One region of the Streptomyces sp. NPDC041796 genome, then DNA from elsewhere that is predicted to be linked to it. Evidence: riboswitches for the same ligand, from Rfam matches in the RefSeq annotation. Region 1 holds a riboswitch; each other region holds the start of a gene.
The links. Region 1 has a riboswitch for cobalamin ahead of ACZ6C1_RS04575 (ABC transporter substrate-binding protein). Riboswitches for the same ligand answer to the same signal wherever they lie in the genome.

Region 2: linked by a shared signal. The riboswitch ahead of ACZ6C1_RS05390 (energy-coupling factor ABC transporter permease) and the one ahead of ACZ6C1_RS04575 (ABC transporter substrate-binding protein) in region 1 are both predicted to bind cobalamin.
Region 3: linked by a shared signal. The riboswitch ahead of ACZ6C1_RS00860 (ribonucleoside-diphosphate reductase subunit alpha) and the one ahead of ACZ6C1_RS04575 (ABC transporter substrate-binding protein) in region 1 are both predicted to bind cobalamin.

The regions. Positions count from the first base shown of each region.
Region 1 is NZ_JBVJAH010000002.1:270,527-274,689, reverse strand. Features, by position in the region: gene ACZ6C1_RS04585 (ABC transporter ATP-binding protein) at 1-735, opposite strand, end outside; gene ACZ6C1_RS04580 (FecCD family ABC transporter permease) at 732-1,847, opposite strand; gene ACZ6C1_RS04575 (ABC transporter substrate-binding protein) at 1,859-2,950, opposite strand; cobalamin riboswitch at 2,981-3,162, opposite strand; gene ACZ6C1_RS04570 (GlxA family transcriptional regulator) at 3,153-4,133, opposite strand.
Region 2 is NZ_JBVJAH010000002.1:435,710-439,872, reverse strand. Features, by position in the region: gene ACZ6C1_RS05405 (energy-coupling factor ABC transporter ATP-binding protein) at 1-112, opposite strand, end outside; gene cbiQ (cobalt ECF transporter T component CbiQ) at 109-858, opposite strand; gene ACZ6C1_RS05395 (energy-coupling factor ABC transporter substrate-binding protein) at 864-1,271, opposite strand; gene ACZ6C1_RS05390 (energy-coupling factor ABC transporter permease) at 1,268-1,951, opposite strand; cobalamin riboswitch at 1,983-2,217, opposite strand; gene ACZ6C1_RS05385 (PTS-dependent dihydroxyacetone kinase phosphotransferase subunit DhaM) at 2,285-2,686, opposite strand; gene dhaL (dihydroxyacetone kinase subunit DhaL) at 2,683-3,297, opposite strand; gene dhaK (dihydroxyacetone kinase subunit DhaK) at 3,306-4,163, opposite strand, start outside.
Region 3 is NZ_JBVJAH010000001.1:187,610-191,772, reverse strand. Features, by position in the region: gene ACZ6C1_RS00875 (carbon starvation CstA family protein) at 1-1,136, shown strand, start outside; gene ACZ6C1_RS00870 (YbdD/YjiX family protein) at 1,145-1,357, shown strand; gene ACZ6C1_RS00865 (GNAT family N-acetyltransferase) at 1,440-1,943, shown strand; cobalamin riboswitch at 1,997-2,119, shown strand; gene ACZ6C1_RS00860 (ribonucleoside-diphosphate reductase subunit alpha) at 2,258-4,163, shown strand, end outside.

The sequences.
Region 1 (4,163 bases):
AGGATGAACGACGACTTCCCCCGCCACGCCGTACACCTCCGCGATCAGCCGCTCGGTGAGCACCTGGCGCGGCGGACCCGACGCCACCACCTCGCCGTCACGCAGGACGCAGAGGCGGTCGCAGTAGTAGGCGGCCAGGTTGAGGTCGTGCAACGCGACCAGGACCGTGGCGGGCAGGCGGCGCAGCATGCCGAGTACGTCCAGTTGGTGGCGTACGTCGAGGTGATTGGTCGGCTCGTCCAGTACCAGGAGCGACGGCTGCTGGGCGAGGGCACGGGCGATGAGTACGCGTTGCCGCTCACCGCCGGACAGCCGGTCGAAGGGACGGTCCGCCAGTTCCACCGCGTCGACCGCAGCCAGCGACGACTCGATCAGCCGTACGTCCTCGGCGTTGTCGCCGTCGAGCAGCCGCTTGTGCGGGGTGCGGCCCATGGCCACCACTTCCCGTACGGTGAGGTCTAAGTCGGCACCCGGCTCCTGCACCACGACGGCCATGGTCCGGGCCAGTCGGCGTACGGGCAGTGACCAGACGTCGTCGCCGTCGATGCGTATGCTCCCCGCGTCCGGACGCAGGACGCGGTAGACGGCACGCAAGAGACTGGACTTGCCACTCCCGTTGGGACCCACGAGGCCGATCACCTCACCGGACGCGGCGGTCAGCGAGACCTCGCGTACCAGGTGATGGGCCCCGGCGGTCAGGCCGAGGCCCTCGATGGCGAGGTGGTGTGCGGTCATGCCACTCCTCGGTCGGTGTTCCGCCGGGCGTCCCGGCGCATCAGCCACAGGAAGAACGGCCCGCCGCACAACGCGGTCAGGACGCCGACGGGAATCTCCATCGGCGCCGCGATCGTACGCGCGGCGACATCGGCCCAGACGAGGAAGACCGCGCCGGCCAGCGCGGCCGTCGGCAACACCCGTCGGTGGTCACCGCCGACGAAGAGGCGCACCATGTGCGGCAGTATCAGCCCGACGAAAGCAATGGGCCCGGTCGCCGCGACGAGGACGCCGGTGACCAGGGACAGCACGACGAACATCCGGGCGCGGAAGCGGGCCACATCGAGCCCCATCGTGGTGGCGGCCTCCTCGCCCGCCAACAGCAGGTTCAACGAGCGGGCCTGCACCAGCAGCACACCGATGCCCACCAGCAGTGCGGCCGCCGGCAGCCACAGCGTGGTCCACCGCACGCCACCGAGACCGCCGAGGGTCCAGGCCAGCACCTCACGCGCCTGGTTGCCCCGGTCGGCGGTCAGCAGCATCAGGTCCGTCACGGCGGTGAGTACCGAGGCGACCGCGACTCCCGACAGCACCAGCCGGACGGACGTGATCCGTCCACCCGCCCGGGCCGTGGTGTAGACGAGCAGCAGGGTCAGCAGGGCTCCGGCGAACGCGGCCACCGACAGCGACACGGCACCGAAGAGACCGAAACCCCCGACGATCACGGTGACGGCGCCCAGCGACGCGCCCGAGGACACCCCCAGCAGATACGGCTCCGCCAGCGGGTTGCGCACCAGGGCCTGCATGGCCGTTCCCACGACGGCCAGACCCGCGCCGGTCACCGCCCCGAGGAGTACGCGCGGCGCCCGGACGTCGAGGACGATCGTCTCGCGGGCGCGGGACCAGCCCGGCTCCGCCCAGTCGGCCCCCAGTCCGTGCGACACGATGCCCCACACCTGGCCGGGCGGCACGTGCACCGAGCCGATGGCCAGCGCAGCCGTGACCGAGACCACGAGGAGAGCGCCGAGCACCACCAGGGTCAGTCCGTACGTCAGCCCGTACGTCCGCCTGTCCGTTCGCCCGCCCGTTCGTCCGGGCGGCCGTCCCGGCCGGCGCACCCGAGCGGCGTCCACGGCCCGGTCCGTCACCGGAAGCGCTCCGGGTGCAGCCCGCGGGCCAGGTCCTCGACCGCGTACGGGGCGCGGACGCCGACCAGCGTCGCCGTGAGCGGCAGCACAACGAACCGCTTGTTCCTGATGGCGGGCACATCGGCCAGGGCGGGCTGGGAGAGCAGGAACTTCTTCTTCTCCTCCACGCTCCCGGCCCCACGGTAGTCGTAGATCGCGATCGCCTCGGGCCGACGTGCGACCACCTGCTCCCAGGACACGTCGCCGAAGACATCGTCCAGGTCCGAGAAGACGTTGCGCCCGCCGGCCAGCCTGATGATCTCCGTACCCAGGCTCTTCCCGCCCGCGGTGAACGCGGACTTGTCCCCGCTGTCGTACACGAACACCGGCACCGCAGGTGCGCCTTCGACCGCGTCTCCGGCCTTGCGGACGCGATCCCGCAGCCCGGCCACCACCGTGTCGGCCCGCTCGGGTACGCCGAAGATCCTGCCGATGGTGCGGATCTCGTCGTACGTGTCCTTCATGGACACCTGTTTCCGGCCGCAGTACTCACGGTTGAGGTAGGTGTCGATGCCCGCGTCGGCGAACGCCTTGCGGGACCGGCCCTCGTTCTCGGCGAACGCGCTTCCGTAGCCGCCGTAGACGAAGTCCGGTTCGGCCTCCAGGACGGTTTCGAACGACGGCTCCTTCTCGGCGAGTTCCGGCACGGCCGCGAAGTCCTTCCGGAACGCGGGCAGGACGGCCGAGTCGGGGAAGGCGGTGCCGACCATCCGGTCCTTCAGCCCGAGAGCGAGCATCAGTTCCGCGGGATGCTGGTGGATGGTGACGACACGGGAAGGCGGTTCGTCGTACGTGGTGCGGGTGCCGCAGTTGTCGATCGTGACCGGGAAACCCTTCGCGGACGTGGACGCGGGTCCTCGGTCGTCGGTTGTGCCCTTCGCGCCGCAGCCGCTCAGCAGGGCGGCCGACACCGCCGCGGAGAGGGCCACGGCGAGTGCCCGGCGCCGCAGGGCGTGGCGCCGGACGGCGTGGTGCGGGACGGCGTGGTGCCGTGTGCCGGGCGACGGGGAAGAGAGGGGAGAAAAGGGACGGTGGGTGCCGTCGTACACGTAAAGCCTCCTGGGGAGTCCGCGCTCCTCGGAACGGGCCCGCGACAGGCCAGTGTCCTGACTCCCGGATCGACGTTCCCCCTGCCTTCCCACGCGGCGCGCGGTGGCGTTCTCGAAGGTTCCACTCCCCGGTCACAGTGGCGGGACCGTGCCGGAATCGCACCGGCTTCCTGTCTCCCGTCGCGGTGATGACCAGCTGATACTACGTCTCCTGGGGGGAGCGCGCCCCGGCCGGCCGCCGGGTCTGGGCGGCCCGGTAGCGGGACGGCGAAATTCCGTAGCGGCTGGTGAACGCCTGGCGCAGTGACTCCGCGGTGCCGAATCCGCAGCGGGCTGCCACGCTCGCCATCGGCAGGGTCGTCGACGCGAGGAGATGGGCGGCGGCCTCGGTGCGGGCCAGGCGGACGAACCGGCCCGGTGCCTGCCCGAGGTGTTCCGTGAACAGCCGGGTGAGGTGACGCGTGGTCACCCCGGCGCGCTCGGCCAGCGCCGCCGCGCCGAGATCGTGGTCGGGGTGGGCGGTGATGTACTCGACGAGTGTGCGGACCAGTGTGTCGCGGGGCGGCGGAGCGGCGGTGAACAGGCTCATCTGTGCCTGGTTGCCCGGCCGTTGCAGGTAGACGACCAGGTCGCGGGCCACTTGGCGGGCCAGTTCGGGGCCGTGGTCCTCCTCGATGAACGCGAGGGTGAGGTCCAGTGCGCTGGTGATGCCCGCCGCCGTGTACACGTTCCCGTCCCGTACGTAGATGGGCGTGGGGTCCAGGACGACCCGGGGGTAGCGGGCGGCGAGCTGGGGGGTGAACCGCCAGTGCGTCGTGGCGCGCCGCCCGTCGAGCAGTCCGGCGGCGGCCAGAACGCTCGCTCCCGTGCAGACGGATGCCACGCGCCGGCTCTCCCTGGCCAGCCGCCGGACGTGCCCCACGAGCCGGGCGTCGGCGGCCGCCCGCTCGAATCCGGCGCCGCCCGAGACGATCAGCGTGTCGAGCGGTCCGATCAGCCGTTCGAGGGCCTGGTGACTCCCGAGGCTCAGCCCCCCGTCGCAGACGATCGGCGCGCCGCCCGGGCCGACCACGCTCACCCGGTACGGCTGGGCCGGTTCACCGAGCCGGTTGGCCATGGCCAGGCTCGTGGTCACACACGCGATGTCCAGCAACTCGGCCGCTTCGTAGCCGATCACCACCATGTGCCGTTCCGCCGTGCACCGTTCCTCGGT
Region 2 (4,163 bases), 170 kb from region 1:
GCGCGACGGACCGCCCCTCGGGCACGGCGAAGTCGACGCCCCGCAGCACGGCGGGGCCGTCCTCGTAGGCGTATCCCGCACCGACGAGTTCCACGACGGCAGGAGCATTCATGGCAGGAACCTTTGCAGTACGAAGGTGAGGGCGACGAGCCCCGCGAGCAGAACGGCCGTCGCCCCCAGGAACCGCCCGGAGACCGCCGTCTTCGGCACCAGCACCCGCAGCGTGCCGTCGTAACCGCGCCCCGCCAGCCCCGTCTGGAGCCGCGCCGCCCGGTCGAAGGCGCGCACGAACGCCGTCGCGCCCAGGCCCGCCAGGGAACGCCAGGTGGCCGCCCGGCTCGTCAGGCCGAGCCGGGCCGCCTGCGCCTCCCGGATCCGCCGGACCGAGTCCAGCAGCAGGAAACTGATCCGGTACATCACGAGCGCCACGTCGACCACCGGCGCCGGCACCCCCGCCCGCACCAGCCGCGGCAGCACGTCGGACACCGGCGTGGTGAACGCGAACAGCAGCACGCCCAGGGAGGCCGCCGACGTACGCAGCAGCAACCGCCCCGCGTGCACCGGTCCGTCCGGCGCGAGCGTGACGAACCCGTCCGGCCCGCCGACCTGGAACAGCAGCGGCACCGCGCCCGTCACACAGAAACCGAGCGGGATGCGCCACGCCCGCCACAGCTGACGTGCCGCGACCCCGGCCGGGCCGAGCAGCACCACGAGGGTCGCGGCGGCGACGAGTACGGCCCCCGGCCAGGGCGGCAGGCACACGGCCAGCGCCGTCAGCCCGAAGCCCAGGGCGGCCTTCTCGCACGGATGGCGGCGGCGCCAGCGGCTGCTGTGCGCCGCCGCGTCGATCGGCAGCACGGCGGCTAGGCGGAGGCGCGCGACGCGTCGGCGCCCGAGGGCCCCGCTTCCGAGGGCCCCGCTTCCGAGGGCTCCGTCCCCGGGACGTCCCCGCCCGGCGCCCCGGCGCGGGCGCGAGCCTCGCCCTGCCGACGGCCGCGCCGCAGACCGAAGTAGTAGGCCAGCACCCCGGCGCCGAGGGCGGCCTGGAGGGAGAACAGCGCCGACTCGATCTCACCGGACGGCGGCTCGTACAGCGGGCTGAACCACGGCTTGTAGTCCGGGTGCGACTCGGTGATGGCCGTCTCGGCCTGCCCGTCGGCACCCGTGAACGGCTCCTCCTTGTGGTCGCCCATCCCCAGCGCCAGCGGCAGGACGGCGAGCGCGACCACGACGAGCAGCAGCAGCGTATTGATCCTGGCGTTACGGCTCATCGGGCCACGGCCTCCTTCTTCACGGACACGACACCGAGCCGGGCCAGATCACCCTTGCTGGACTGCATCAGCAGCCGCATCACCAGCACGGTCAGCAGACCCTCGCTGACGGCCAGCGGAATCTGGGTGACGGCGAAGATCCCGCCGAACTTCGCCAGCGCCCCGACGACACCGCTGCTGGGGTCCGGGAACGCCAGCGCCAGCTGCACGCTGGTGACGCAGTACGTCGACAGGTCGGCCACGAACGCCCCGAAGAACACGCTCACCATCAGCGGCACGTCGAAGCGGCGCAGCAGCCAGTACACGCCGAAACCGGCCCACGGACCGACGATCGCCATCGAGAACGCGTTCGCGCCCAGCGTCGTCAGGCCCCCGTGCGCCAGCAGCAGCGCCTGGAAGAGCAGGGTGATGGTGCCGAGGACCGCCATGATCGGTGGCCGGAACAGGATCGCGCCCAGGCCGGTGCCGGTCGGGTGGGAGCAACTCCCGGTGACCGAGGGGATTTTCAGGGCGGACAGGACAAAAGTGAAGGCACCGGACGCGCCGAGCAGGAGAGTCGATTCGGGATTCGCCTTGACCTCGCGGGTCAGCGAACGAACGCCATGGGCGACGAAGGGAGCGGCGGCGACGGTCCAGGCGACCGCGTGCGCGGGGGGCAAATAGCCCTCGGCGATATGCATGATGTGGGGAGACCCTCTCCAGCACCTCGTGGATGGACAACGCGCCCTGGCCGGTCTCCTGGCTGACGGGAGGGGGTCCGGGGGTGTCCCCCCCGGACGACGTGCCGCCGCGACTCCGCCTTCCCGGACACCGCGGTCTCCCGCGGCGTTCCAGTGGCTTCCAGGGGTGGATTCCCCGGGAGTGGAGCCGGACTTCCCGATCACAGTGGCGAGGGCCGCACCGGTACCGCACCGGTTTCCCGTACACCAAGGCCCTGCGACAGTAGTGCGTTGACCAGGTACATCACAACCCGCGCGTCGGTGCGCGGCCCGGCTCCACCCCGTGGGCGCGCCTCACTCCTTGCGGTATCCGTACGCCTCGGACGCTGCCCGCACCACCGCGTCCAGATCCCCTCCCGCGGACGCGGTGACCACCGCCGCCACGGCGCCCTCCACGAACGGCGCGTCCACCAGACGCGTCCCCCCGGGGAGTTCGTCGCCCTCCGCGAGCAGGGCCTTCACCGTCAGGACGGCGCTGCCGAGGTCCACCAGGACGGCCACCCCCGCCCCGCCGTCGACGGCCGCCGCCGCCCGTGTGATCAGCTCCGCGCTGGTGCCGAGACCACCGTCCGGAGTGCCGCCCGCCGCCGCCACCGGCGCGGTCCCGCCACCGGCGAGGCCCCGGGCCAGCTCGGCGACCGAGGACGCGACGGCCGCGCTGTGCGAGACCAGCACGACGCCCACCCGCGCGCTCACCGAGCCCCCTCGGCGTCGGCGAGCGCCGCGATCAGCAGCGCCGAGGACGTCGCGCCCGGGTCCTGGTGACCGACGCTCCGCTCACCGAGATAGCTGGCCCGGCCCTTGCGCGCCCGCATCGGTACGGTCGCGAGGGCGCCCTGGTCCGCCGCCTCCGCCGCCGCCGCGAACGACGCACCGAGCGACTCGGCCAGCGCCTCGACGGCCGGCTCCAGCGCGTCCAGCATCGTCTTGTCCCCGGCCTTCGCCCCGCCGAGCTGCGCCACCGCCGCCACGCCCACCCGCAGCGCCTCCGCAAGCTGCACGGGCGCCACCTCGGCGGCGTCGCCCAGCGCCTTGCCGGTGCGCCGCAGCAGCGTCCCGTACAAAGGCCCCGACGCGCCGCCGACCGTCGAGATCAGCTGCTGCCCCGCGAGCCTGAGCACGGCCCCCGGCGTCATGGCCGTACCGCCCTCCAGGGCCTTGACCACCGCGGCGAAACCGCGCTGCAGATTGGCACCGTGGTCCGCGTCACCGATCGCCGAGTCGAGCTCGGTGAGCCGGTCCGCCTCCCGGTCCACGGATGCGGCCACGCCGGTCATCCAGCGCCGGAAGAACTCCGCGTCAAGCATCACGGGCCTCACATTCCCCACCGCAGGGCGGCCGTCCGCACCGGCGCGTCCCACAGTCGCAGCAGTTCCTCGTCCACCTGACACAGGGTCACCGAGCACCCGGCCATGTCGAGCGAGGTCACGTAATTGCCGACGAGCGTACGGGCCACGGAGACGCCCCGCTCGCCCAGCACCCGCTGGACCTCGGCATTGAACCCGTACAGCTCCAGCAACGGCGTCGCACCCATGCCGTTGACCAGCACCAGCACCGGACCGCTCGGCCCGAGGTCCTCCAGGACGGCGTCCACCGCCAAGTCGGCGATCTCGCCCGAGGTCATCATGGGGCGCCGCTCCCGCCCGGGCTCCCCATGGATGCCGATGCCCAACTCCAGTTCACCCGGGGGCAGATCGAACGTCGGGCTGCCCTTCGCGGGCGTGGTGCACGCGCTCAGCGCCACACCGAAACTGCGCGAACCCGCGTTCACCCGCCGGGCGATCGCCTCCACCCGCTCCAGGGGCGCCCCCTCCTCGGCGGCCGCACCGGCGATCTTCTCCACGAAGAGCGTGGCCCCGGTCCCGCGCCGCCCCGCCGTGAACGTGCTGTCGGACACGGCCACGTCGTCGTCCACGAGGACCTTGGCGACCCGCACGCCCTCGTCCTCGGCGAGCTCGGCCGCCATCTCGAAGTTCAGCACGTCCCCGGTGTAGTTCTTGACGACGAACAGCACCCCGTGCCCACTGTCCACGGCGGCCGCCGCCCGCACCATCTGGTCGGGAACGGGTGACGTGAAGACCTCGCCCGGACAGGCCGCCGCCAGCATTCCGGGCCCGACGAACCCGGCGTGCAGCGGTTCGTGCCCGGATCCGCCCCCCGACACCAGCGCCAC
Region 3 (4,163 bases), on a different contig from region 1:
AGATGGTCCAGAAGGAGACCCAGATCCGGATGATCGGGTACGGGTCCATGCTGACCGAGTCCTTCGTCGCCGTCATGGCGATGATCGCGGCCTGCATCATCGACCCCGGTCTCTTCTTCGCGGTCAACTCCCCGGCGGGTGTGGTCGGGACCACCGTGCAGTCGGCCGCCGAAGCGGTGTCGAACTTCGGGTTCACCATCTCCCCCGACCAGCTCGCCAAGGCCGCCGCGGATGTCGAGGAGGCGTCGCTGCTGTCCCGGACCGGTGGCGCGCCGACCTTCGCGCTCGGCATGTCGGAGATCTTCTCCGCGGTGTTCGGCGGCGCCACCATGAAGGCGTTCTGGTACCACTTCGCCATCATGTTCGAGGCGCTGTTCATCCTGACGACGCTGGACGCCGGCACCCGCGTGGGCCGCTTCATGCTCCAGGACACACTCGGCAACCTCTACAAGCCGTTCAAGCAGGTGAGCTGGAAGCCGGGCGTCTGGTTCGCCAGCGCGGTCGTCGTCGGCGGCTGGGGCTACTTCCTCTGGGTGGGCGTGCACGACCCGCTGGGCGGCATCAACCAGCTCTTCCCGCTGTTCGGCATCGCCAACCAGCTCCTGGCCGCCGTGGCACTGGCCGTCTGCACCACCCTGCTCGTCAAGTCCGGCCGCCTGAAGTGGGCCTGGGTCACCGCGGTCCCGCTCGCCTGGGACGTGGCCGTCACGCTCACCGCGAGCTGGCAGAAGATCTTCTCGGCCGACCCCCGGGTGGGCTTCTTCGCCCAGCGGGACAAGTACCAGGCGGGCATCGACTCCGGGCAGGTGCTGCCCCCCGCGAAGTCGATGGACGACATGCACACCGTCGTCACCAACTCCACGGTCGACGGCGTCCTTTCCGCCCTCTTCGCCCTGCTCATCGTGGTGGTGATCGCCGACGCGGGACGGGTCTGCTTCAAGGCCGTCGCCAACCCCGACCAGGTGAAGCTCTCCGAGGTCCCGTACACCCCGTCCAGGCTGGTCGCTCCGGCCGGGCTGTTCCCCACGGCGGAGGAGAAGGCCGAACTGGTCGCGGCCGGGCTCGGCCCCGAGGGCGGCATCCGGAAGGAGGGCGGCACCGGTGAGGCGGTGCCGGCCGGGAGCGGCTCGAAGTGAGGCCCCCGGTGACCACGGGGGCGGGCGGCCGGCTGCGCCGGGCGGCGGGCTGGATCCGCTGGTACGTCCGCGAGGTGTCCGGTGAGGCCGCGTACGACACCTACGTCGCCCACGTCCGCTCCTGCGACCCGGACGCCGAGGTCATGACCCGCCGCGAGTTCGAGCGGCGGCGCACCGACGCGCTGGAGGCGGACCCCCGCGACGGGTTCCGCTGCTGCTGAGCGGGTGACGGCACGACGGGCCGCCGTGTTTCCGGGGACGGAAATGCGGCGGCCCGTCGCCGTACGCCTCCACACTCGGTCCATGGACATCACCATCAGGGCGGTACGGCCGGAGGAACACCAGGCGCTCGCCGAGGTCACGGCGCAGGCCTATCTCGGGGACGGGTTGCTGCCCTTCGGGGAGAGCGACGAGTACCTCATCGAGCTGCGGGACGTGGCCCGGCGGGCCGCCGAGGCGGAGGTGCTGGTCGCGGTCGGCGAGGACGAACGGGTGCTCGGCGGGGTGACGTTCGTGGCGGAGGGCGGCGCCCGGTGGGCCGAGCTCGCCCGGGTCGGGGAGGCGGAGCTCCGGATGCTGGCGGTGGCGCGGGAGGCGCGGCGGCGGGGCGCGGGCGAGGCGCTCGTACGGGCGTGTGTGGAGCGGGCGCGGGCGGTGGAGGGGTGTGCGCGGCTGGTGCTGTCCTGCCGGCAGTCCATGCGCGCGGCGCACCGGATCCACGAGCGGCTGGGGTTCGTGCGGACCCCGGAGAGGGACTGGGAGCCCCTTCCGGGCGTGACCCTCTTCACGTACGCGCTGGAGTTCTGAGGCACGGAAGACACAACATGTGGGGGGTGCCTCAACGGGCGCCCCCCACATGTATGCTCGTCCTCGCTGTCGCCGCAGGGGAATCCGGTGGAATTCCGGAACTGTCCCGCAACGGTGTGTTGGTGTGCCTTTGTGTACGTACGAGTCCGAAGACCTGCCGACAGCGCGCCCGGACCGTCCGGTTCGGGTGCCCAGACGTCCGGGCCTCGCGGAATGGGCCGGTGGACGCGGTGCTTTGCGCCCTGTGCCCGGGCGTGCCCGCTCCCCTGCCCGCGTTCGCGGCGGCCCCGAGCCGAGCGAGGGAGAGCCCCCACGTGACCATCGCGCCAGCCGATCCGGTTTCAGCGATCGAGAGCGACGGAAGCGACGGACCCGGGACCGTACTGCTGCGGACCCTGACCGACCTCACCGCCGATCTGCCCGACACCGACCCCGGCCGGGTCGCCGCCGCCGCGCTGCGCGGCCGGCACGCCGGTTCGGACGAGGCGGAGCTGCGCGAGCTCGCCACCGAGGCGGCCGCCGGTCTGATCGCCGAGGACCCGGCGTACTCCCGGCTCGCGGCGCGGCTGCTGACGCGGACCATCGCGGAGGAGGCGGCCGGGCAGGGCGCGGTGTCGTTCTCGGCGTCGGTGGCGGTGGGGCACCGCGAGGGTCTGATCGCGGACCGTACGGCCGCGTTCGTGTCGCTCCACGCGGACGGGATGGACGCGTTGGTCGACCCGGCGGGCGACGATCGGTTCGGCTACTTCGGGCTGCGGACGCTGTACTCGCGCTACCTGCTCCGGCACCCGATCACGCGCAAGGTGATCGAGACGCCGCAGCACTTCATGCTGCGGGTGGCGGCAGGGCTGGCGGAGGACGACTCCGTACGGGCGCTGGACGAGGTCGCGGCGCTGTACGGGCTGATGAGCCAGCTGGACTACCTGCCCTCCTCCCCCACGCTGTTCAACTCCGGTACACGCCACCCCCAGATGTCGTCGTGCTACCTGCTGGACTCGCCGCTGGACGAGCTGGACTCCATCTACGACCGCTACCACCAGGTGGCGCGGCTGTCGAAGCACGCGGGCGGCATCGGGCTGTCGTACTCCCGCATCCGGGCGCGCGGTTCACTGATCCGCGGCACCAACGGCCACTCCAACGGCATCGTGCCGTTCCTGAAGACGCTGGACGCCTCGGTCGCTGCCGTGAACCAGGGCGGGCGGCGCAAGGGCGCGGCGGCCGTGTACCTGGAGACGTGGCACGCGGACATCGAGGAGTTCCTGGAGCTGCGCGACAACACGGGCGAGGACGCCCGGCGTACGCACAACCTGAACCTGGCGCACTGGATCCCGGACGAGTTCATGCGCCGGGTCAACGCCGACGCCGAGTGGTCGCTGTTCTCGCCGGCCGACGTGCCGGAGCTGGTCGACCTGTGGGGCGACGAGTTCGACGCGGCCTACCGCGCCGCCGAGGCCAGGGGCCTGGCCCGCAAGACCATGCCGGCCCGTGACCTGTACGGCCGGATGATGCGGACCCTCGCGCAGACCGGCAACGGCTGGATGACGTTCAAGGACGCCTCGAACCGTACGGCCAACCAGACCGCCGAGCCGGGCCACACCGTCCACTCCTCCAACCTGTGCACCGAGATCCTCGAGGTGACGGACGACGGGGAGACCGCCGTCTGCAACCTGGGGTCGGTCAACCTCGGCTCGTTCGTGTCCGGCGGGGACATCGACTGGGAGCGGCTGGACGAGACCGTCCGTACGGCCGTCACGTTCCTCGACCGGGTCGTCGACATCAACTTCTATCCGACCGAGCAGGCCGGGCGCTCCAACGCCAGGTGGCGGCCCGTGGGCCTGGGCGCCATGGGCCTCCAGGACGTCTTCTTCAAGCTGAAGCTGCCGTTCGACTCCCCCGCGGCGCGCGCCCTGTCGACCCGTATCGCCGAGCGGATCATGCTGGCCGCGTACGAGGCGTCCGCCGACCTCGCCGAGCGCAACGGCCCGCTGCCGGCCTGGGAGAAGACCCGTACCGCGCGCGGGGTGCTGCACCCCGACCACTACGACGTGGAGCTCAACTGGCCCGAGCGGTGGGAGGCGCTGCGCGCCCGTATCGCCGAGGTCGGCATGCGCAACTCGCTGCTGCTGGCCATCGCGCCGACCGCGACGATCGCCTCGATCGCGGGCGTGTACGAGTGCATCGAGCCGCAGGTGTCGAACCTGTTCAAGCGCGAGACGCTGT